One region of the Knoellia sp. p5-6-4 genome, then DNA from elsewhere that is predicted to be linked to it. Evidence: predicted binding sites of a transcription regulator. Region 1 holds the regulator's gene; the other holds the start of a gene.
The links. The regulator HrcA, encoded in region 1, represses chaperone genes, less so after heat shock. The targets are predictions, from matches to a motif close to TTNGCACTCGNNNNNNNCGAGTGCNAA.

Region 1 (11,106 bases):
ACCTCGTCCGAGCCGAGCGCGTCCTCGACGGCACCACCGGCCACCCGCCGCACCGCGCTGCCCGCCTACTTCGTGGGACCGGTGGGTGGCGACCGCCCGGTGTTCCGGCTCTTCCGGGAGTTCCTCCCGGCGAGCCTCCCGGTGGAGGCCACCGACGCGCAGAAGGCCACCGCGGCCCTGGCCCTGGCGATGGACGCGCAGCCGTTCAGCAACACCGACGGCTACCTCCAGCCGTGGTCGGGCACCACCGTCGACGACGTGGCGATCAAGCCCGACCTCATCACCGTGACCCTCAGCGGCCCGGGCTCCCCCGGCATCGAGGACCGGGATGTGGCTCGGATCGCCGTGCAGTCCCTGGTCTGGACAGCGCAGGCGGCGGTGGGCAAGGGCACGATCCCCGTGACCTTCCGCGTCGCTGACGGTTCCACCGCGCTCTTCGGGGCCTTCCCGGCCGCGCAGCGCTACGACCGGCCGCCCAGCGGCGAGTCCTACCAGGACCTTGCGCCGATCTGGGTCACCTCCCCGGCTCGGGACGCGGCCCTGGGGGCCGGCCGGCCGGTCACCGTCAAGGGCGAGGCGACCGTCTTCGAGGCCACGCTGAGCTGGGAGCTGCTCCGGGGCGGCACCGTGCTGAAGAGCGGCCACACCACGGCGAGCACCGGGGCACCGGAGCGCGGCACCTACTCGTTCTCCCTCGGGGCGCTGCCCCAGGGCAGCTACACCGTCCGCGTGTTCGAGCCGAGCATGGAGGACGGCAGGTCGGTCAACGCGGAGCGGCGGGTCAGCTTCTCGGTGACACAGTCCGGGGGCTAGCTCCAGCGACCCGCGGCGGCGCTCAGCACGGCCAGCGCCGCAGGGCCGGCACTCGAGGAGCGCAAGACGGTCGAGCCGAGCCGCACCGCAACCGCCCCAGCCTCCTCGAGGGCGGCCAGCTCCTCGGGGCTGATGCCGCCCTCGGGGCCGACCACGACCAGCACGTCGCCCGACTCGGGCAGCGCCCGGCCGGCGAGCGGCGTGCTCGCGTCCTCGTGCAGCACGAGGGCCAGCGCGCTGCCGCGGACCCGCTCGACGAGGGTGCGCTGCGAGACGGGCTCGGCCACGACCGGCACCCTGCTGCGACGGGACTGCTTGGCAGCGGCGGTCACCACCGACTCCCACTTGCGCAGCGCCTTGGCCGCCCGGTCGCCGCGCCAGACCACGATGCTGCGCGCGGCCTGCCAGGGCACCACCTCGTCGACACCGAGCTCGGTGGCGGACTCGATGGCCTGGTCGTCGCGGTCGGCCTTGGCCAGGGCCTGCACCAGGACCAGCCGCAGGGCCGGCTCGGGTTCCTCCTCGACGGCGGTGACCTCGAGCTCGAGCTCATCCCTGCCGGCGGAGACCACCGAGGCCGTCACGCGCGTGCCCCGGCCGTCGGAGAGCAGCACCGAATCCCCCACGCCGATGCGGCGCACGGTGGCGGCGTGCCTGCCCTCCGGCCCGTCGAGCAGCACCGAGCCACCGGCCCGGGCGCCGGCGAGGCGTTCGGGCGCGACGAGGAACAGGGGCAGCGTCACGGCATACGGCCTGTCTGGTCTGGGGGCCGGCCGGCCCCTACTTGCCCTTCAGGGCGTCGCGGAGCTTGCCGAACAGGCCCTGGCCCGCCGGCGCGAGGTGGCCCTCGGGCCGCTCCTCGCCACGCAGGGCGGCGAACTGGCGCAGCAGCTCTTCCTGCTCGGCGTCGAGGCGGGTCGGCGTGATCACGTTGGCGTGCACGATGAGGTCGCCACGCCCGTTGCCGCGCAGGTGGGTCACGCCGAGCCCGCGCAGGGTCATGGCGTCACCGGCCTGGGTGCCGGGCCGGATCTCGAGCTCGTTGATGCCGTCGAAGGTGTCGAGCTTCGCCGTGGTGCCGAGGGCCGCGGCGGTCATGGGCAGCTCGATCGTGCAGTGCAGGTCGTCGCCGCGACGCTGGAAGGTCGGGTGCGGCCGGACCGCGATCTCGACGTAGAGGTCACCCGCCGGGCCACCGCCCTGGCCGACCTCGCCCTCACCGGTGAGCTGGATCCGGGTGCCCGTGTCGACACCGGCCGGCACCTTGATCTTCAGGGTGCGCCGGGTGCGCACGCGTCCGTCGCCAGAGCACTCGAAGCAGGGGCTGACGAGCACCTCGCCGTAGCCGTGGCAGGTCATGCACGGACGGCTGGTCATCACCTGGCCGAGGAAGGAGCGCTGCACCTGCTGGATCTCGCCGCGGCCGCCGCAGACGTCACAGGTGCGCCGGGACGTGCCGGGCTGCGCACCGTCGCCGTGGCAGGTCTCGCAGACCACGGCGGTCTCGAGGGCCAGCTCGCTCTCCGCGCCGAAGACGGCGTCGGCGAGGTCGATGTCGAGGCGGACGAGGGCGTCCTGGCCGCGGCGCTGGCGCGAGCGCGGCCCGCGCTGCGCCCCACCGGCGCCCGGACCGAAGAACGCGTCCATGATGTCGCTGAAGGAGAAGCCCTGCCCGAAGCTGGCGGCTCCCGTGGCGTAGGGGTCGGCACCCATGTCGTAGCTGCGCCGCTTCTCGGGGTCGCCGAGCACGTCGTAGGCCTGGGAGACCTTCTTGAACTGCTCCTCGGCCTCCGGCCCCGGGTTGACGTCCGGGTGGAGCTGGCGCGCCTTCCTGCGGTAGGCGCGCTTGATCTCCTCGGCCGTGGCGTCGCGGGAGACACCGAGGTCCTGGTAGTAGTCGTTCAACGAATGTCCTTCTCCGTCATGCTGTTTCGGGCAGTACGTGGTGGCGCGCGGCGATCACCGGGCCGCGCTGGTCATTGGGACAGGATGCGCGAGACGTAGGCCGCGACCGCGCGCACCGACGCCATCGTGGTCGGGTAGTCCATGCGGGTGGGCCCTACGACGCCCATGCCGGCGACGAGGTCGACGCCGGTGCCGTACTCGGTCGAGACCACCGACGTGGACTGCAGCCCGGCAAATGGGTTCTCGTGGCCGATGCGGACCGCGACCGCGTCCGGCCCGGTGTGGGCCTCCCCGAGCAGCTTCAGCAGCACGACGTGCTGCTCGAGGGCCTCGAGGACCGGGCCGATGCTGAGAGGGAAGTCCGTGCCGAACCGGGCCAGGTTGGCCGTGCCGGCCAGCACCACCCGCTCCTCGCGCTCCTCCACCAGGGCGTCCTCGAGCGAGCGCACCACGGCGCGGACCAGGTCGCGCTCGCCCGGCACGAACTGCCCGGGCAGCGCCTCCAGCGCGGCCGCGGCGTCGACCAGGCGCTTGCCGACGGCCTCGGCGTTGACCTTCCCGCGCACCCGCGCCAGCAGGTCCTCACCCTCGGCCGTCATGAGGTCGTGGTGCGACTCGAGCACCCGCTGCTCGACCCGGCCGGTGTTGACGATGAGCACGACCATCAGCCGCGAGGCGCCGATGGGCACCAGCTCCACGTGGCGGACGCTGGAGCGGGTCAGCGAGGGGTACTGCATCACGGCGACCTGACGGGTCAGCGAGGCCAGCAGCCGCACCGTGCGGTCGACGACGTCGTCGAGGTCGACCGCGCCCTCGAGGAACTGCGAGATGGCGGCACGCTCTGCCACGCTCAGCGGCTTCACGGCGCTCAGCCGGTCGACGAACAGCCGGTAGCCGGCGTCGGTGGGGATCCGCCCCGCGCTGGTGTGCGGCGCGGCGATGAGGCCCTCCTCCTCGAGGACGGCCATGTCGTTGCGCACGGTGGCAGCCGACACTCCGAGCTGGTGGCGCTCCAGCAGCGCCTTCGAACCAACGGGCTCGGACGTCTGGACGTAGTCCTGGACGATGGCCCGCAGCACGGCCAGACGGCGCTCCTCGCTCATGCAGTCCTCCCGTCTCGTCCTGGTGGTGGCGCAAAGGGGTCGGTGAGGGTGCTGGCACTCACACCTTTCGAGTGCCAAGTCTACGTCCAGTGACCCCGGTACGACGATTCCCGGCGTGCCCGCCACGACCGTCGCCCGCCGCCCGCATAGCCTTCCCCGGTGACCGACAGGTATGGCTCCGACGTGCTCTCCGGCGACTGGCGTGCCCCCAAGGGCGGACGCTCCCGCGAGGTCGAGGCCGAGACGGGCCTCGTGGTCGAGGACGTCGAGACCGGGTGGTGCGGGGCGGTCACCCGGGTCGAGAAGGCCGGCGGGATGCACGTGGTGCACCTCGAGGACCGGCGCGGCCGGTCCAAGGGCTTCCCGCTGGGCCCGGGCTTCCTCCTCGACGGACGCCCCGTGGTGCTGACCCCGCCCAAGGCGGCCGCGCGCGCACAGGTGGCGGCGGCCAGGCAGGCCGCCTCCCGCACCGCCAGCGGCTCGCGCGCGGTCCACGACGCCAAGGCCAGGGTGGCCAGCGGGTCGCGCATCTTCGTCGAGGGCCGGCATGACGCCGAGCTCGTCGAGCGCGTCTGGGGTGACGACCTGCGCATCGAGGGCGTGGTCGTGGAGATGCTCGACGGCGTCGACGACCTCGAGGCGGCCATCCGGGACTTCCAGCCCGGCCCGGGCAGGCGCATGGGCGTGCTCGTCGACCACCTCGTCCCCGGCACCAAGGAGCACAAGGTGGTGGAGGCGGCCCAGCGCCTCCGGCCGTATGCCGCGCACGTCAGGGTCCTGGGCCACCCGTACGTCGACGTGTGGCAGTCGGTGCGGCCCGAGCGGCTGGGACTGCAGGCCTGGCCGGTGATCCCCCGCGGCACGTCGTGGAAGCACGGCATCTGCGCCCACCTCGGGTGGCCGCACGAGAGCCAGGCGGACATCGCCCGGGCGTGGAAGCAGATCCTCGGCACGGTGCGCAGCTACGCCGACCTCGAGCCCACCCTGCTCGCCAGCGTCGAGGAGCTGATCGACTTCGTCACCGCGCCCGGTCACTAGTCGCCCCGGGGTCCGGGCACGAGGTCGTCCCGGGCGCGCTGCTCAGGGGTTACCCGGACCGTGCCCTGAGCGCACCCCGAAAGGGGGTTCGGCACCCCGCTGTGTGCGGTTGACTGGCACCAAGACCACAAGGAGAGACGCAGATGAGCGAGAACACGTCGTCCACGCCGGAGCCGCAGGCCCCGCAGGGACAGCCCTCCCAGCCGGCGGCGCCGGGCGAGTCCCAGTCGCCGTCCCCGGAGCTGCCCGCGCCGCCGTACGGTCAGACGCAGGAGCAGCCGTACCAGCAGGCGCAGGAGCAGCCGTACCAGCAGGCGCAGGAGCAGCCGTACCAGCAGGCGCAGGAGCAGCCGTACCAGCAGGGCTACGAGCAGCCGTATGCCGCGGCCGGTCCAGCACCGCTCTCGCCGACCGACGAGCGCAACTGGTCGATCGCGGCGCACCTGTCGCCCTTCCTCGCCTCGTTCGTCGGGCTGCCGTTCCTCGGGCCGCTGGTGATCTACCTGATCTTCCGCGACCGCGGACCCTTCATCCGCCACCACGCCGCGCAGGCGCTGAACTTCCAGATCATCGTGGCCATCGGCATCCTCATCTCGGTCCCGCTGATGTTCGTGCTCGTCGGGTTCATCACGGCCGGCATCATCGCCGTCGCCGCGATCGTCTTCCAGATCGTCGCGGCCGTGGAGGCCAACAACGGGAAGTGGTACCGCTACCCCCTGACGCCCGACTGGGTGAAGTAGCCGGGCCTACCGGACGGGCCGCTGCCTTGGCGGCAGCCGTCCGCGGCTCAGCGCAGGCCGAGCAGGCGGCGCACCACGGTGTCGGCGAGCAGCCGGCCCCGACGGGTCAGCACCGCCGCTCGGTCGCGCACGGCCGCCGTCCCGTCGAGCAGGCCGTCGGCGATGAGCTCTGCCACCGCCTGCCGGCCCTCCTCGCGCAGGCCGGCCAGCGGCAGCCCGCCGGCGAGCCGCACGCCGAGGAGCACATGCTCGTCGTAGCGCTGCTCCTCCGTCAGCGTCTCCCGGCCGGCAGCCGGGCTCGCACCGGACGCCAGCCGGCCGGCATACGCGTTGGGGTGCTTGACGTTCCACCACCGGACGCCGCCCACGTGGCTGTGGGCACCGGGACCGACACCCCACCAGTTGCCGTCAGCCCAGTAGCCCTCGTTGTGGCGGCACCGGGCGGCCGGTGTCCGCGCCCAGTTGCTCACCTCGTACCAGTCGTAGCCGGCGGCGGCGAGCAGCTCGTCGGCGAGCTCGTACTTGGCCGCCTCGTCGTCGTCCTCGGGGGCCGGCACCTGGCCGCGGCGCACCTGGGCTGCGAGCTTGGTGCCCTCCTCGACCACGAGCGCGTAGGCGGAGACGTGGTCGGGGTCGAGGGCGACGGCCGCCTCGAGGCTGGCCCGCCAGTCCGCGAGGCTCTCCCCCGGCGTGCCGTAGATGAGGTCGACGCTGGTCTGCAGGCCCGCCGCCTTCGCGGCCTCGACGGCCCGGGCGACGTTGGCCGGCTCGTGGGTGCGCTCGAGCACCTTCAGCACGTGGGGCACCGCCGACTGCATGCCGACCGACACGCGCGTGAACCCGCCCTCGGCCAGCCGCTGCAACGCCTCCGGCGTCACCGAGTCGGGGTTGGCCTCGGTGGTGACCTCGGCGTCGCGGGCCAGCCCGAAGACCTCCCGCACGCCGTCGAGCATGCGCACGAGGTCGTCGGCGGCGAGCATGGTCGGCGTCCCTCCACCGACGAACACCGTCTCGACGGGCGGGGCCCCCTCGAGCACCCCACCGGCGAACCCCAGCTCGCGCAGCGCCGCGTCGGCGAACGTGTCGACGCTGGCGCCGTCGGCCCCGAGCTCGGTCAGTGTGTAGGTGTTGAAGTCGCAGTAGCCGCAACGCACCGTGCAGAACGGCACGTGCAGGTAGATGCCGAAGGGGCGGGCCGGCAGGGTGGCCAGGGCCGCCCCCGGGAGGCGTCCGTCGGGCGGCGCGGGGTCGCCCTCGGGCAGCGTGCTCGGCATGGGTCCATTCTCTCAGCCGGGAGGTGGTGCTCCGCCACGGCGGGCGGGGACGAGGCGGGCGTCGGTAGGTTGGCGCCCGTGCTGGTCCTGACCGATGACGACGTCCGCCGGCTGCTGCCGCCTCCGGCGGAGTGCGTCGAGCTCGCCGCCGCAGCGCTCACCGCCCTGGCCGACGGCCGGGCCGAGGCGCCGCCCAAGCCGGCCGTGCACACCCTTCCCGGCAGCTTCGCCAACGCGATGCCCGCCGCCTGGCCGGAACGAGGGCTGCTGGGCTGCAAGTGGATCAGCATCTTCCCCGACAACCCGGCCCGCGGGCTGCCGACGGCGTCCGGCGTCATGGTCGTCAACGACGGCGAGACCGGCCTGCCCGTGTGCGTCATGCCGGCCGCCGAGCTGACCGCTGCCCGCACCGCCGCCGTCAGCGGGGCCTGCGTGCGCCACCTGGCGCCGCCACGGCCCGGCCACGTGGCCATCACCGGCGCCGGGGTGCAGGCCCGCTCGCACCTGCGCGTGCTCGAGGCCCTCGGGTGGCACGACGTGGTGGTGTGGGCCCGACGGACGGAGGCCCTCGACGCCCTGGCGGCGTGGGCGGCCGAGGAGACACCCTCCGTGCGGCTGCGGAGGGCGCCCGAGCCGGCCGGGGCCGTGCGGGGAGCCGCCGTCGTCGTGACCGCCCTGTCGATCGGGCTCACCGGCGCCGAGCTGGACCCGGAGTGGGTGCGCGACGACGCCCTGCTGCTGCCGCTCGACTACGCCAGCTCGGTTGGCCCGGCCCTCGCGGCGACCGCCCTGCTCGCGGCCGACGACGTCGTGCAGTTCGAGGCCGTGCGGAGCCAGCGGAAGCTGGGCGACTACCCGTCGCCCACGACGTGGACCGGTGCGCTGCTCGCAGCGGACACGCGGGACAGGCCCACCGGCCGCGTCGTGTGCCAAAACCTCGGCAACGGCGTGAGCGACCTCGTCGTGGCCGACGCCGTCTGGCGCGCCGCCTGCGACGCGGGAGCCGGGCAGGTGGTTGACGGCGCCTCCACGTAAGGTCTGGACGTGAGCATCGGCTGGGTGGACCTCGACGGCGTCGTGAACATGCGAGATGTCGGGGGTCTGCCCACCACCGACGGGCGCACCGTGCGCACCGGCCGCCTGCTTCGCTCCGACAACCTCCAGGACCTGACCGAGCGCGACGTGCGGCGGCTGATCGACGACTTCGGGGTCACCGACATCGTCGACCTGCGCAGCAACGTGGAGTACCACACCGAGGGACCCGGACCGCTGACCCGCACGCCCCTGACCCACCACCGCCACTCGCTCTTCCGCGACGACGAGGTCGAGGTCACCGTCGAGGACGCGCTCGTGCTGCCTTGGCAGAAGGACGGGGTGCGTGAGCGCCTGGCCAGCCACGACGACGACTACTGGGCGAGCCACTACCTGGGCTACCTCGCCGACCGCCCGGACTCCGTGGCTGCGGCCCTCGCGGTCGTCGCGACGGCCCACGGGGCAACGGTCGTCCACTGCGCGGCCGGGAAGGACCGCACCGGCACGGTCGTGGGCCTGGCGCTCGCGGTGGCCGGCGTCCCAGACGAGGAGATCGTCGCCGACTACGTCGCCACCGCCGAGCGCATCGAGCGCATCATCGAGCGCCTGAGCGCCCGGCCCGCCTACGCCGACAACCTCCGCGACCGACCGCTCGAGGACCACCTGCCCAGGCCCGAGACGATGGCGCGCATCCTCACGGTGCTCGACGAGCGGCACGGCGGCGCCGCCGGCTGGCTGGTCGAGCAGGGCTGGACCGAGGAGCAGGTGGCCGGGTTGCGTTCCAGCCTGGTGGGCTAGCTCGCCGGCCGGTCCGAGATGTGCAGCCGGATCACGCCCTGCACCACCGCAGTCCCGTCCTCCCGCACCCCGCGCACCCGCACGGGCACCTCCGTGCGGTCGTCGGCCCAGTCCTGCGGGTCGGTCTCGGCGACGCAGCGGATGTCGCTGGTGGCCTTGGCGGTGTAGTCGACGCTCATGCCCTTGGGGATCCACCGCCGCCCCGGCGGGATGGTCGCCTCGGCCAGGGCTCCCATCGCGGCCTCGAGGCCGTTGCAGATGGCGATGACGTGCACGGTGCCGATGTGGTTCTGCACCCGGCGCCGCTTGGCGACCGTCAGCTCGGCGTAGTTCGGTCGCAGCTCCACGAAGCGGGGCCGCGACGTGCGGAAGTAGGGCGCGGCCTGCTCGAAGACCAGGGAGAAGAGCCGCTTGCCCTGGGGGTATGCCGTGAGGCGCCGGTAGAGGGCGTAGGTGTCCACCATGGCGACGAGATTACCCGCCAGTAACCCCGACTTTGCATGCCGGGGTTGGGGGGGTCGACGGGTGGGTCGCTACTTCTTCTTGTCGGCAGCGCTGCTGTCGGACGACAGCGCTGCGATGAAGGCCTCCGGCGGGACCTCGACGGTGCCGATGTTCTTCATCCGCTTCTTGCCGGCCTTCTGCTTCTCGAGCAGCTTGCGCTTGCGGCTGATGTCGCCGCCGTAGCACTTGGCGAGCACGTCCTTGCGGATGGCGCGGATGTTCTCACGGGCGATGATGCGCGCCCCTATGGCGGCCTGGATCGGCACCTCGAACTGCTGGCGCGGGATGAGGTCCTTGAGCTTGCTGGCCATCATCACGCCGTAGGCGTAGGCCTTGTCCTTGTGCACGATCGCGCTGAACGCGTCGACGGTCTCGCCCTGGAGCAGGATGTCGACCTTGACGAGGTCGGCCACCTGGTCGCCGTCGGGCTCGTAGTCGAGCGAGGCGTAGCCGCGGGTGCGCGACTTGAGCTGGTCGAAGAAGTCGAAGACGATCTCGGCGAGCGGCAGCGTGTAGCGCATCTCGACGCGGTCCTCGGACAGGTAGTCCATGCCGCGCAGGCTCCCGCGCTTCTGCTGGCAGAGCTCCATGATGGCGCCGATGAACTCGCTCGGCGCGAGGATGGTCGCCCGCACCACCGGCTCGCGGACCTCGGAGATCTTCCCGTAGGGGAACTCGCTCGGGTTGGTGACGACAAGGGTCTTGCCGTCATCCATCGTCACGTCGTAGACGACGTTGGGCAGCGTCGAGATGAGGTCGAGGTCGAACTCGCGCTCGAGGCGCTCGCGCACGATCTCGAGGTGGAGCATGCCGAGGAAGCCGATGCGAAAGCCGAAGCCGAGGGCCGCGGACGTCTCCGGCTCGTAGACCAGCGCCGCGTCGTTGAGCTTGAGCTTGTCGAGGGCGTCGCGCAGGTCGGGGTAGTCCGAGCCGTCGATCGGGTACAGCCCGGAGAACACCATCGGCTTGGGGTCGCGGTAGCCGCCGAGCGCCTCCTGGGCGGGCTTGGCGGCGTTGGTGACGGTGTCACCGACGCGGGACTGGCGCACGTCCTTCACGCCGGTGATGAGGTAGCCGACCTCGCCGACGCCGAGGCCCTTGGACGGCACCGGCTCGGGCGAGATGACGCCGATCTCGAGCAGCTCGTGCGTCGCCCTCGTCGACATCATCTGGATCCGCTCGCGCGGGTTGAGGTTGCCGTCGATCACCCGGACGTAGGTCACGACGCCGCGGTAGGTGTCGTAGACGGAGTCGAAGATCATGGCGCGGGCGGGCGCGTCGGCGTCGCCCACCGGCGAGGGGAACTGCTTGACGATCTGGTCGAGCAGCGGCTCGACACCGAACCCGGTCTTCCCCGACACCTGCAGGCAGTCCTCCGGCTCACAGCCGATGAGGCCGGCGAGCTCCTCGGCGAACTTCTCCGGCTGGGCCGCGGGGAGGTCGATCTTGTTGAGCACCGGGATGATCGTGAGCTCGTTCTCCATGGCCAGGTAGAGGTTGGCCAGGGTCTGGGCCTCGATGCCCTGCGCGGCGTCGACGAGCAGGACGGCTCCCTCGCACGCGGCGAGGGAGCGGGACACCTCGTAGGTGAAGTCGACGTGCCCGGGGGTGTCGATCATGTTCAGCGCGTAGGTCGTGCCGTCGAGCTCCCACGGCATGCGCACGGCCTGGCTCTTGATGGTGATGCCGCGCTCGCGCTCGATGTCCATCCGGTCGAGGTACTGCGCGCGCATGGCCCGCTCGTCGACCACGCCCGTGATCTGGAGCATCCGGTCGGCGAGGGTCGACTTGCCGTGGTCGATGTGGGCGATGATGCAGAAGTTCCGGATCAGCTCCGGCGGCGTTGCGTGCGGCTGCAGCGCGGTGCGGGCCATGGGTGACACGGGTTCTTCAGACCTC
Region 2 (11,106 bases), 700 kb from region 1:
AGGCCCGCCCCCGCTGTGGGGACGGGCCTTCGAGAGGTGGCAGTGAGGGTCAGTGACCGTGGCCGTGGCCGTGGCCGCCGGCGGCCTCCGGCTCCTCTTCCTTCTTCTCCACGACGAGGGTGTCGGTGGTGAGGACCATCGACGCGATCGACGCGGCGTTGCGCAGGGCGGAGCGGGTGACCTTCACCGGGTCGATGACGCCGGCCTTGACCAGGTCGACGTACTGGCCGGTGGCGGCGTTGAGGCCGTTGCCCGGCTCGAGCTCGGCGACCTTGGAGACGGCGACGTAGCCCTCCATGCCGGCGTTCTCGGCGATCCAGCGCAGCGGCTCGGCCGCGGCCTTGCGCACGATGTTGGCGCCGGTGGCCTCGTCACCCTCGAGCCCGAGGGCGTCGATGGCCGTGGAGGCGTGGACGAGGGCGGAGCCGCCACCGGCGACGATGCCCTCCTCGATGGCCGCGCGGGTCGCCGAGATGGCGTCCTCGATGCGGTGCTTCTTCTCCTTGAGCTCGACCTCGGTGTGGGCGCCGACGCGGATGACGCAGACACCGCCGGCCAGCTTGGCCAGGCGCTCCTGCAGCTTCTCGCGATCCCAGTCGGAGTCGGTGCGCTCGATCTCGGCCTTGATCTGGTTGACCCGGCCCTCGACCTCGTCGGGCTTGCCGGCGCCGTCGATGATCGTGGTGTTGTCCTTGGTGACGACGATGCGGCGGGCCTGGCCCAGCACGTCGAGGTCGGCCTGGTCGAGCTTGAGGCCGACCTCCTCGGAGATGACCTGGCCACCGGTGAGGACGGCCATGTCCTGCAGCATCGCCTTGCGGCGGTCACCGAAACCGGGGGCCTTGACCGCCACGACGTTGAAGGTGCCGCGGATCTTGTTGACCACGAGGGTCGAGAGCGCCTCGCCGTCGACGTCCTCGGCGATGACCAGCAGCGGCTTGCCGGCCTTGACGACCTTCTCGAGCACCGGGAGCACCTCGGCGATGGCCGAGATCTTGCCCTGGTTGATGAGGATGTAGGCGTCCTCGATGACGGCTTCCATGCGCTCGGGGTCCGAGATGAAGTACGGGGAGATGTAGCCCTTGTCGAACTGCATGCCCTCGGTGAACTCGAGCTCCGTGGTCGCGGTCGAGGACTCCTCGACGGTGATGACGCCGTCCTTGCCCACCTTGTCGAAGGCGTCGGCGATGGTGGTGCCGATCGTCTCGTCCTGGGCGGACAGCGAGGCGACCTGGGCGATCTCGTCCTTGCCCTCGATCTCGCGGGCGTTGTCGAGCAGGCGGGCCTGCACGGCCTCGACGGCCTGGTCGATGCCGCGCTTGAGGCCGGCCGGGGCGGCGCCCGCAGCGACGTTGCGCAGGCCCTCCTTGACCATGGCCTGGGCGAGCACGGTGGCGGTGGTGGTGCCGTCACCCGCGACGTCGTTGGTCTTGGTCGCGACCTCCTTGGCGAGCTGGGCGCCGAGGTTCTCGTAGGAGTCCTCGAGCTCGACCTCGCGGGCGATGGTCACGCCATCGTTGGTGATCGTGGGAGCGCCCCACTTCTTGTCGATGACCACGTTGCGCCCCTTGGGGCCGAGGGTCACCTTGACGGCGTTCGCGAGCGCGTCGACGCCGCGCTCGAGTGACTTGCGAGCGTCGTCGTTGAACTCCAGCGTCTTAGCCATGAAAGTCCTTCACCTACTTGATGTTCGTGGGCACGCCGACTGGTTGGACGGCGTGCAGGGGATGTGCGCACGCCCCGGCGCGGACCCGGTGCGGGCCGCGCCGGGGCGTGGGCTTCAAGAGCGGTGCGTCAGCCGACGATGGCGAGCACGTCGCGCGCCGAGAGGATGAGGTACTCCTCGCCGCCGTGCTTGATCTCGGTGCCGCCGTACTTGCTGTAGAGCACGCGGTCGCCGACCTTGACGTCGAGCGGGATGCGCTCGTCGCCGTCCTCGTTCCAGCGACCGGGGCCGACCGCGAGGACCTCGCCCTCCTGGGGCTTCTCCTTCGCGGTGTCCGGGATGACAAGACCGGACGCGGTCGTCTGCTCGGCCTCGACGGACTTGACGACGATGCGGTCTTCGAGCGGCTTGATGGAAACCGACACGATGTTGACCTCCCCTTTGGGAATGTCGAAGTGGACAATGGGCTACTGCTTGGTGCGGTCGTGCCCGTCGCCGTCGCGGGGGTCGATGAGCGCCGACTGCGTTAGCACTCGGCAAGCCGGAGTGCCAATGGCAAATCTAGGACCGCGGTTAGCACTCGGTCAACTCGAGTGCCAGACGTTCGCCCACGGCTGATCACACCCGCTCGATGGGCCAGAATGCCCGCCATGGACCTCGACCTCCTGCGCCGCCTGACGACCGGTGAGGGGTGGGGCCTGCTGCAGGCGCTTCCGCCGTACGAGCCGGGCTCCGAGCTGAGCCTGCAGCAGCGCCTGCGCGACGCCGGCTTCGAGCCGGACCTGGTGGCCGCAGCCGTCAACCAGACCCGGCTGCGCGCGAAGGCGGTGGCCAAGTTCGGCTCGTTCGCCCAGGGCATGGTGCTCACCAGCGACGGCCTCGAGCAGGCCACCCGCCTGGAGGTGGCGGCCCGGCACGCCGAGCGCTTCCGCGCCGCCGGCATCCACACCGTCCACGACCTCGGCTGCGGCATCGGCGCCGACGCGATGGCCATGGCCGGCCTCGACCTGCGGGTGCGCGCCATCGACGCCGACGAGGTCACCTCCGCCGTCGCCGCGGTGAACCTGCGGCACTGGCCCGACTCCACGGCCACCCAGGGGCTGGCCGAGGAGTTCACCCCGCCCGCCGGCGAGGGCGCCCGGGGGGTCGGCGCCTGGCTCGACCCCGCACGCCGCACGCCGGGCGTGGCGGACGTCAGCGGCCGCACCAGACGGGTCTTCCGGCTCGACGCCATCTCCCCGTCCTGGGAGCAGGTCCAGGAGATGGCCCGGGCACTGCCCGCCACCGGCGCCAAGCTGAGCCCCGCGTTCCCCCACGCCGCCCTGCCCGCCGGCGGCGAGGCCCAGTGGACCTCCTGGGACGGCGAGGTGCTCGAGTGCGTGGTGTGGTGGGGCCCGCTGGTCCGCCAGTCGGGGCGCACCGCCGCGGTGCTGGGGCGCGGTGGCGTTCAGGCGGTCGTGACGGAGCCGCAGGCGGACCCCGACCCCGAGCCACTGTCGAGCCTGGCGGAGCTCGGCCCGTGGCTCTACGAGCCCGACCGTGCCGTGCTGCGCGCCGGCCTGGTGGGGGCGGTGACGGCGGCCACGGGCGGCGCCGAGCTCGACGCCGGCGTCGGCTACGTCTGTGCGCCCGGCCCGCACGACCTGCCGTTCGCACGCCGGTATGCCGTGCTGGAGGCCATGCCGTTCAACGTCAAGGCGCTGCGGGCCTGGCTTCGCGACCACGGCATCGACCGCCTGACGGTGAAGAAGCGCGGCGTCACCCTCGACGCCGACCAGCTGCGTCACCAGCTGCGGCTGCCGGCGCGGGGGCGCACCGAGGCCGTCGTGGTCATCACGCGGGTGCGCAGCCAGCAGGTGGTCCTGGTCGTCCAACCTGCCTGACGCGCCAGTGGGGCAGCCGGGGCGGAACGGCGCCACGCCGTTACCGGAATGTGACGAATCGCGGGCCATCCCCTACGGTGGGCGATCGCGGCTCGGACCCCGCCGCACCCCAAACCCGACAGAAGCACCCCGACAGCACCGCAGAACGTCCCGAGGATCCACGCCGTGACCGACGCTCACCCCACCAGGGCAGGACGCCACCGCCAGCCCCGACCCGCCCGCCTGCGCCGCCTGCGCCCCTCAGCCGGCACGGGCCGCAACCTGCTCAAGTCGCTGGCCGTCGGCACGACCGCCAGCGGGGTCGTCACCGCCCTCGTCCTCCCCTCCGCCCCGGGCCTGGCCTACGCCCCGGCATCGGCGGAGTCACCGGCCGTGGCCGTCTCCGCCCCGGCCGTCGCGGCCCCCGCCCGAGCGGACTCCTTCGGCCTGATCGGGTTCAGCGCCACCGCGAAGCCCCAGCCCAAGCCGAAGCCCGCCCCGACGCCGACAGCGACCCCCACCGAGCAGCGGGTCGAGCAGCGCGCCTCGCGTTCGGCGGACTACTCGCGGGCCGGCCTCGCGATGAGCGGCATGTCCGACAACGCCGTGGCCGTCGTCAACGAGGTCGAGCGGGCCTTCCCCCACCTCAAAGACATCGGCGGCTACCGGGCGGGCGACCCCGGCGACCACGGCTCCGGCAACGCGGTCGACGTGATGTGCGGCTCCTCCGACGGCGACGCGCTCGCCGAGCACCTGCAGGGGATGGCGGACACGCTGAACATCAAGTACATCATCTGGGAGCAGCGGATCTGGTACCCCGGCGGCGGGGGCTGGGAGCCCATGGAGGACCGTGGCGACCCCACCCAGAACCACATGGACCACGTCCACGTCTCGGTGAACTGACCGCTCGGTGAGCTGACCGGCCGGCCCTGACCTGAGCGGCGGTCAGAGCAGCGGGTCGGCCTGCGCTCCCGGGCGCCGCACCGCCTCGGCCCCCGCCCGGCTCGCGGCCTCCACCGCGGCAGCTCGGTCGGCACCACCGGCCAGGGCGGCGACCAGCGCGCCGCAGAACGCGTCGCCCGCACCGGTGGTGTCGACGACCTCCTCCAGCGGCACCTCCACGCCCTCGAAGCGCTCACCGTCCCAGGAGCAGCCCTCGCCCCCGAAGGTCACCAGCACCGAGGTGGGCACGGCGTCGGAGTCGGCCAGCATCAGGGCCTCGTGCTCGTTGACCACGAGCGGGTCGGCCACGGCCGCCACGTCGTGCGGCAGGGCGGCATACGGCGCGGCGTTGATGACGACGCGGGCGCCGCGCGCCCGGGCGCGGCGGGCGGCCAGGGCCACCACCGGGACCGGCACCTCGAGCTGGGCGAGCAGCACGTCTGCGGCCGAGAGGCCGTCGAGCGGGGCGAGGTCATCGGCGCCCACCTGCGCGTTGGCGCCGGGGATGACGACGATGGCGTTCTCGCTGTCGGCGTCGACCGTGATCCAGGCCTGGCCCGTGGCGACGCCCGGCACCAGCCGCAGGGCCGAGGTGTCGACCCCGCGCCCCTGCAGCCGTTCGAGGTAGCGGTGGCCGTCGGCGTCGTCGCCCAGGCAGCCGACCATCACCACCCTCGCCCCGGCCGACGCCGCGGCAAGGGCCTGGTTGGCGCCCTTGCCCCCGGCACACCGCGTGAGCGGCCCGGTGGCCAGCACGGTCTCTCCCGGGCGGGGGTGGCGCTCGACCTCGGCGACGAGGTCGACGTTGAGGGAGCCGAGCACGACGACGCGGCCCATCAGCCTTCCCCGCCCGTCAGCGTCTCGACCCAGATCCCGGCGAAGCGGTCGGCGTCGACGTCGAGGCACACGTCGACCAGCGACGGCGCCGCGCCATGCGGGTCGTGCGCCAGGTCGCCCGACCAGTCGCGCCGGTCGACGATGGTGCGGCCGCGGGACCAGGTGCCGGCGAGCTCCACGCGCACGGGAAGCCGCTCCGTGCGCACCCCGGCGGGGTCGATGACCACGCAGACCGCGCCCGTGTCGCCGATGGTCGCCGCCGTGCTGTCGAAGCGCTCGCACTGGAAGCCGATCAGCCGGCCCCCCAGCTCGGCCGCGCCCCCACCGCCGAGCGCCACCATCGACTGCGCCTGCTCGCGGGACACCCGGGGGTCGTAGAACACGTCGAGGCCGTACATCGTCACGTTGACGCCCAGCTCGCCGGCGGCGTCGAGCACGACGGCGGCGGCCTCGGGGTCGTGGAAGACGTTGAACTCGGCGGAGGCCGTGGCATTGCCGACGTGGGCCGCGCCGCCCATGAAGACGATCTCGCGCAGGCCCGCGGCCGCGTCGGGGTGGGTGCGCAGCAGGAGCGCCACGTTGGTCAGCGGCGCGAGCGGGACCAGGGTGACCAGGTCGTCGGGGTCGCCGGTCGCGGCGGCCTCGAGGAGCAGGTCGCGCAGCAGCTCCACCGCGTGGCGCGGATCGGGCGACGCCTGCGACTTCGGCCAGTCGAGGTCGCCCATGCCGTCGGCCCCGTGCACGTGGGCGGCGCCCACCGGGTGCTCCAGCAGCGGACGCGCGGCGCCCCGGGCCACGGGGACGTCGAGGCGGCCGGCGGCCTCCAGCACGGTGAGGGTGTTGGTGACGACGGCGTCGACCGGCGCGTTGCCACCGACGCAGGTGACGGCGCGCAGGTCCAGCGCAGGGTGACGGGCCGCCAACAGCACGGCGCAGGCGTCGTCGACGCCCGTGTCGACGTCGAGGATGACCGGTCGCGTTCCCATGGCAGCGGAGCCTACGCGTTTGGGTGCTGGGCAGCGGGCCGGGATAGGTTCGACCGGATGCCTGCGACGACCAGCCCCCGACCCGCTCGCCCGCGCCCCGCCAGCCGCGTCGTGGGCGCCTCGGCCCTGGCCCTCACGCTGCTCGGTGCCGCGGCCTGCGCGGGGGGCGAGGACGCTGGGCGTGCCGCCAGCAGCCCCACGGCGAGCACGTCGACCGGGCCCTCGAGCCCGCCCCGCTCGGCGTCGTCGTCGACGACCCGCACCCCGACCACCACCAGCGCGACGACCACGACGGCCGCCCCCTCGTGCGCCGAGCGGATCGCCGCCACGCTGACACCGGCCCAGCGGGTGGGGCAGCTGCTCATGGTGGGGCTCCAGCCGACGGGCAGCTCGCGGGCGCTGGCGGCCCAGGTCGCCCGCGACCACCTCGGCGGGGTGATCTACCTCGGCGGGTGGGAGGGGGCGTCGACGGTGCGCCTCGCGTCGAAGCGGCTCCAGCAGGCCACCCGGAGCAGCAAGGCGGCCACCGGTGGCGTCGGCCTCCTCGTCGCAGCCGACCAGGAGGGCGGGGCGGTCCAGCAGCTCGAGGGCGCCGGCTTCTCCCCCATCCCGTCGGCGCGCACCCAGGCGACCCTCGGCGCCAAGAACCTCCAGGCGGAGGTGCGCAGCTGGTCGCTCGAGCTCGCCGCGGTGGGCGTCAACGTCAACCTCGCCCCGGTGGCCGACACCGTGCCCACCTCGCTGGGGGCGGCCAACGACCCGATCGGCCGCCACCGGCGCGACTTCGTCCCCGGCGACCCCGAGGCCAACGGCCGGTATGCCGCGGCGTTCGTCCGCGGCTCGCTCGCCGCCGACGTGGCGCCGACGGTCAAGCACTTCCCCGGCCTCGGCCGCGTCACCGGCAACACCGACCTGACCGCCTCGGGCACCACCGACCGCACGGCCTCGGTGAAGGACCCCTACCTCGCGCCGTTCCGCGAGGGGATCGAGGCCGGCACCCCGATCGTGATGGTCTCCTCCGCCCGCTACCCCGGGCTCGACCCGGAGAACCGGGCCATGTTCTCCCCGGCCATCGTCACCGACCTGCTGCGCAAGCGGCTCGGCTTCGACGGCGTCGTCATCACCGACGACGTCGGCGCCGCGGCATCGGTCGCCTCGGTGCCCGTCGCCGAGCGGGCGACCCGGTTCGTCGCAGCCGGTGGCGACATCGTCCTCACCGCGAACGCAGCGCAGGCCCCCGCCATGCGGGCCGGGATCACGCAGAGGATGAAGGCGAGCCCGTCGTTCGCGAGGCAGGTGGACGCCTCCGTGGAGCGCATCCTCGAGCTGAAGGTCCGGCTCGGCCTGGCCTCCTGCGGAGGCTGAGCCGCGAGAGCAGGCGCGGCTCAGGCCTGCACGGCCGTCACCGGCATCGACGAGTCGGCCGGCAGGGACAGCTCCGAGGGCGTGCGGCCCTTGAGCACCATCTGGGCCCCGAGCGCGGCCACCATGGCGCCGTTGTCCGTGCAGAGGCCGGGCCGGGGCACCCGAAGCATGATGCCGGCCGCGTCGCAGCGCTCCTGTGCCATCGCCCGCAGCCGCGAGTTCGCGGCCACGCCGCCACCGATCTGGAGGTTCTCCACGCCGTTCTCCCGGCAGGCCAGCACCGCCTTGCGGGTCAGCACGTCGACGACCGCCTCCTGGAAGCTGGCAGCGACGTCGGCCACCGGGACGGGCTCGCCCGAGCGCTCGCGCGCCTCGACCCAGCGGGCCACCGCGGTCTTCAGGCCGGAGAAGGAGAAGTCGAAGCGGTGGCGCTCCATGTCACGCCCCGACGTCAGCCCGCGGGGGAAGTCGATCGAGACGGCGTCGCCCTCGCGGGCAGCGCGGTCGATGTGCGGGCCTCCGGGGAAGGGCAGCCCGAGCACTCGGGCGACCTTGTCGAACGCCTCCCCCGCTGCGTCGTCGATCGAGGCGCCGAGCGACCGGACGTCGTGGGTGACGTCGGGCACCAGGAGCAGCGAGGAGTGGCCGCCGGAGACGAGCAGCGCCAGCGTCGGCTCCGGCAGCGGACCGTGCTCGACGATGTCGACCGCCACGTGGGAGGCCAGGTGGTTGACGCCGTAGAGGGGGACGCCGAGGGCCACGGACAGCGACTTCGCCGCCGCGACGCCGACCATGAGCGCGCCGGCGAGGCCCGGGCCCGAGGTCACGGAGATGGCGTCGAGGTCGGACAGCCGCACCCCGGCCTGCGTGCAGGCCCGCTCGATGGTCGGCACCATCGCCTCGAGGTGGGCCCGGCTGGCCACCTCGGGCACGACGCCGCCGAAGCGGGCGTGCTCGTCGACGCTGCTGGCGATCGCGTCGACGAGCAGCTCCTCGCCGCGCACGATGCCGACGCCGGTCTCGTCGCACGAGGTCTCGATGCCCAGCACCAGGGGCTGGTCGGCACTCACGCTGTCTCCTCCTTCGAGGTCGTCTCGCCCAGGGTCAGCCGCAGGATGTGCGCGTCCACGTCCCCCGGCTGGTAGTAGCGCCGCCGCGTGGTCAGCAGCTCGAAGCCCGCCCGCTCGTACAGCCGTCGGGCCGGGAGGTTGTCGTCGCGCACCTCGAGCATGAGGTACTCCGCACCCCGGCGCCGGGCCCGGTCGACGAGCTCCTCGAGCAGGGTGCGCCCGAGTCCCCGTCCCTGGGCGCGTGGCGCGACCGCGATGGTCATCACGTCGGCGACCTCGCTGCCCACGTCGAGGCCTGCGTAGCCCGCGATGCCCCCGGCGTCCTCCTCCACCACGTAGTCGCGCCGGGGCCGCCCGGCGAGCTCGGACCACCAGGTCGGCTCGGACCACGCGTCGTGCGGGAAGAGCTCGCGCTCGAGGGCGGCCAGCTCGCCGATGTCGGTCCAGCGCAGCTCGCGCAGGACCATCTCAGGACCTCCCGTGGGGCACGGCCTGCGTCACCGGCTTGCGCGGGTGCGACGGCGCGGCGTCCGGCCGGCGCAGGTAGAGGGGCTCGACAGGCAGGGTGCGGCCCTCCTCGATCGCCGTGACCGCCACGGCCGCGAGGTGGCCGGCACTGACGTCGAGCGGTCCGGCCGGTGGCGCCAACAGGTCGGGGTAGAGCAGCGCACCCCGGCCGACGACCGGCGCGCCGCCGAGCAGGTCGGCCACGGTGGACGGGTAGTCCACGGCAGGGTCCGTGAGGCGGATAGCCCGCGTGCCCCCGTCGGTGGGCTCCACGGCATACCGGGCCCAGTAGACCTCCTTGCGCCGCGCGTCCGTGGCCACCACGAGCTCGCCCCGCACCGCGCCGGTGACCGCAGCCTCGTGGGCCAGCGCGTCGAGGCTGCAGACGCCGTGCACCGGGATGCCGCGGGCGTGCGCGAACACCGTGGCGGTCACCATCCCGACCCGCAGGCCGGTGAATGGACCCGGTCCCACACCGACCGCCACCGCGGTCACGCCCGCGGCGCTGCGGCCGGCCTCCTCGAGCACCGCGGTGATGCTGGGCGCGACGTGCTCGGTGTGGCGGCGCACGTCGAGGGTGGAGCGTTCGGCGACGACACGCTCACCGTCGTGGAGGGCGACGGCGATCGCGGAGGTGGAGGTGTCGATGGCGAGCAGCAGCACGGCGTTCAGGGTACGTCGACCAGCTCGCCGAGCAGGGCACGGGCCTGCTCGTGGGCCCAGCGGGGGCCGGAGGCGGTGATGGTGGCCCGGCGCTCGTCGTCGCCGGTCAGGGTGACCTCCAGCCGGTCCTCGGCGAGTCCCTCGGCGAGCCCGTGGCCCCACTCGACGATCGTGACCGAGTCCTCGATGGAGGCGTCGAGGTCGAGGTCGTCGAGCTCGGCAAGGCCGCCGAGCCGGTAGGCGTCGGCGTGGACGAGGGCCGGGCCTCCCACGAGCGAGGGGTGGACGCGGGCGATGACGAACGTCGGCGAGGTGATGGGGCCGCGCACGCCCAGGCCCTCGGCGATGCCCTGGGTCAGCGTCGTCTTGCCGGCACCGAGGTCGCCGGTCAGCACCACGAGGTCGCCCGCGCGCAGCACCCGGCCGAGCCGCTCGCCCCAGGCACGCGTCTCCTCGGCCGTGCGCAGCACGACCTCAGTGCGCCTCATGCCGCCCCCGTCCCCGGGCCCGCGCGACCTTGCGGCGCTTGGCCACGTCGGTGAGGGTGCGGCGCACCCGCGGCTTGTCCTCGACGTGCAGACCGGTCTCGGCGGCCCTGAGGCCGCGCTCGACCAGCGAGAGCAGCAGCCCCGTGATGACCTCGGGGTGCTCGAGCATGATGATGTGGCCGGCCTCGTTGATGACGACGTGCTCGGCGCCGGGGATGAGCCGGACGATCTCCTCGCTGTGGTCGGGCGGGGTCAGCAGGTCCTGGCTGCCGTTGACCACGAGCGTCTCGATGCCGTGGAACTTGGCGAGGGCCTCGCGCTTGTCGTGGATGTCGATCGAGGGCAGGAAGTCCGACATCACGGTGAACGGCGTGCTGAAGATCATGTCGCCGGTGTAGCGGACCGCGGCCGGGGAGACCGGTGAGGCGAAGCTGTACCTCTCGACGACGAAGTCCTCGAGGTCGCGCCCGACGTGTCGCACGTTGTTGAGCCAGTCCTGCCGGGTGCCGAGGCGGTCGAGGAGCCGGGGGCCGACCCGCCCGAGGACGCGGCCGAGGAACTGCCCGAATCCGAGCGAGACCATGTTGCGCCCGCCCGCGCTGGTCGCCACGAAGGCGGCGGCGATGACCCGCTCGCGGACCAGGTCGGGGAACTGCTCGGCCATCGCCATGACCGTCATGCCGCCCATCGAGTGCCCGACGAGCACGAGCCGGCCCTCGG

Region 2: groES (co-chaperone GroES) is a predicted target of HrcA. The motif match lies at 2,240-2,266, and genes of this name have one in related genera.

The regions. Positions count from the first base shown of each region.
Region 1 is NZ_JARGZF010000002.1:488,935-500,040, forward strand. It holds gene P2F65_RS13805 (Gmad2 immunoglobulin-like domain-containing protein) at 1-813, shown strand, start outside; gene P2F65_RS13810 (16S rRNA (uracil(1498)-N(3))-methyltransferase) at 810-1,556, opposite strand; gene dnaJ (molecular chaperone DnaJ) at 1,594-2,718, opposite strand; gene hrcA (heat-inducible transcriptional repressor HrcA) at 2,790-3,821, opposite strand; gene P2F65_RS13825 (DUF3097 domain-containing protein) at 3,981-4,859, shown strand; gene P2F65_RS13830 (DUF4870 domain-containing protein) at 5,003-5,599, shown strand; gene hemW (radical SAM family heme chaperone HemW) at 5,647-6,873, opposite strand; gene P2F65_RS13840 (ornithine cyclodeaminase family protein) at 6,952-7,908, shown strand; gene P2F65_RS13845 (tyrosine-protein phosphatase) at 7,918-8,703, shown strand; gene P2F65_RS13850 (hotdog fold domain-containing protein) at 8,700-9,167, opposite strand; gene lepA (translation elongation factor 4) at 9,237-11,081, opposite strand.
Region 2 is NZ_JARGZF010000002.1:1,193,583-1,204,688, forward strand. It holds gene groL (chaperonin GroEL) at 50-1,666, opposite strand; gene groES (co-chaperone GroES) at 1,795-2,091, opposite strand; gene P2F65_RS17035 (class I SAM-dependent methyltransferase) at 2,317-3,549, shown strand; gene P2F65_RS17040 (hypothetical protein) at 3,715-4,431, shown strand; gene P2F65_RS17045 (PfkB family carbohydrate kinase) at 4,474-5,307, opposite strand; gene P2F65_RS17050 (nucleoside hydrolase) at 5,307-6,293, opposite strand; gene P2F65_RS17055 (glycoside hydrolase family 3 N-terminal domain-containing protein) at 6,351-7,658, shown strand; gene tsaD (tRNA (adenosine(37)-N6)-threonylcarbamoyltransferase complex transferase subunit TsaD) at 7,679-8,728, opposite strand; gene rimI (ribosomal protein S18-alanine N-acetyltransferase) at 8,725-9,195, opposite strand; gene tsaB (tRNA (adenosine(37)-N6)-threonylcarbamoyltransferase complex dimerization subunit type 1 TsaB) at 9,197-9,898, opposite strand; gene tsaE (tRNA (adenosine(37)-N6)-threonylcarbamoyltransferase complex ATPase subunit type 1 TsaE) at 9,904-10,386, opposite strand; gene P2F65_RS17080 (alpha/beta hydrolase) at 10,373-11,106, opposite strand, start outside.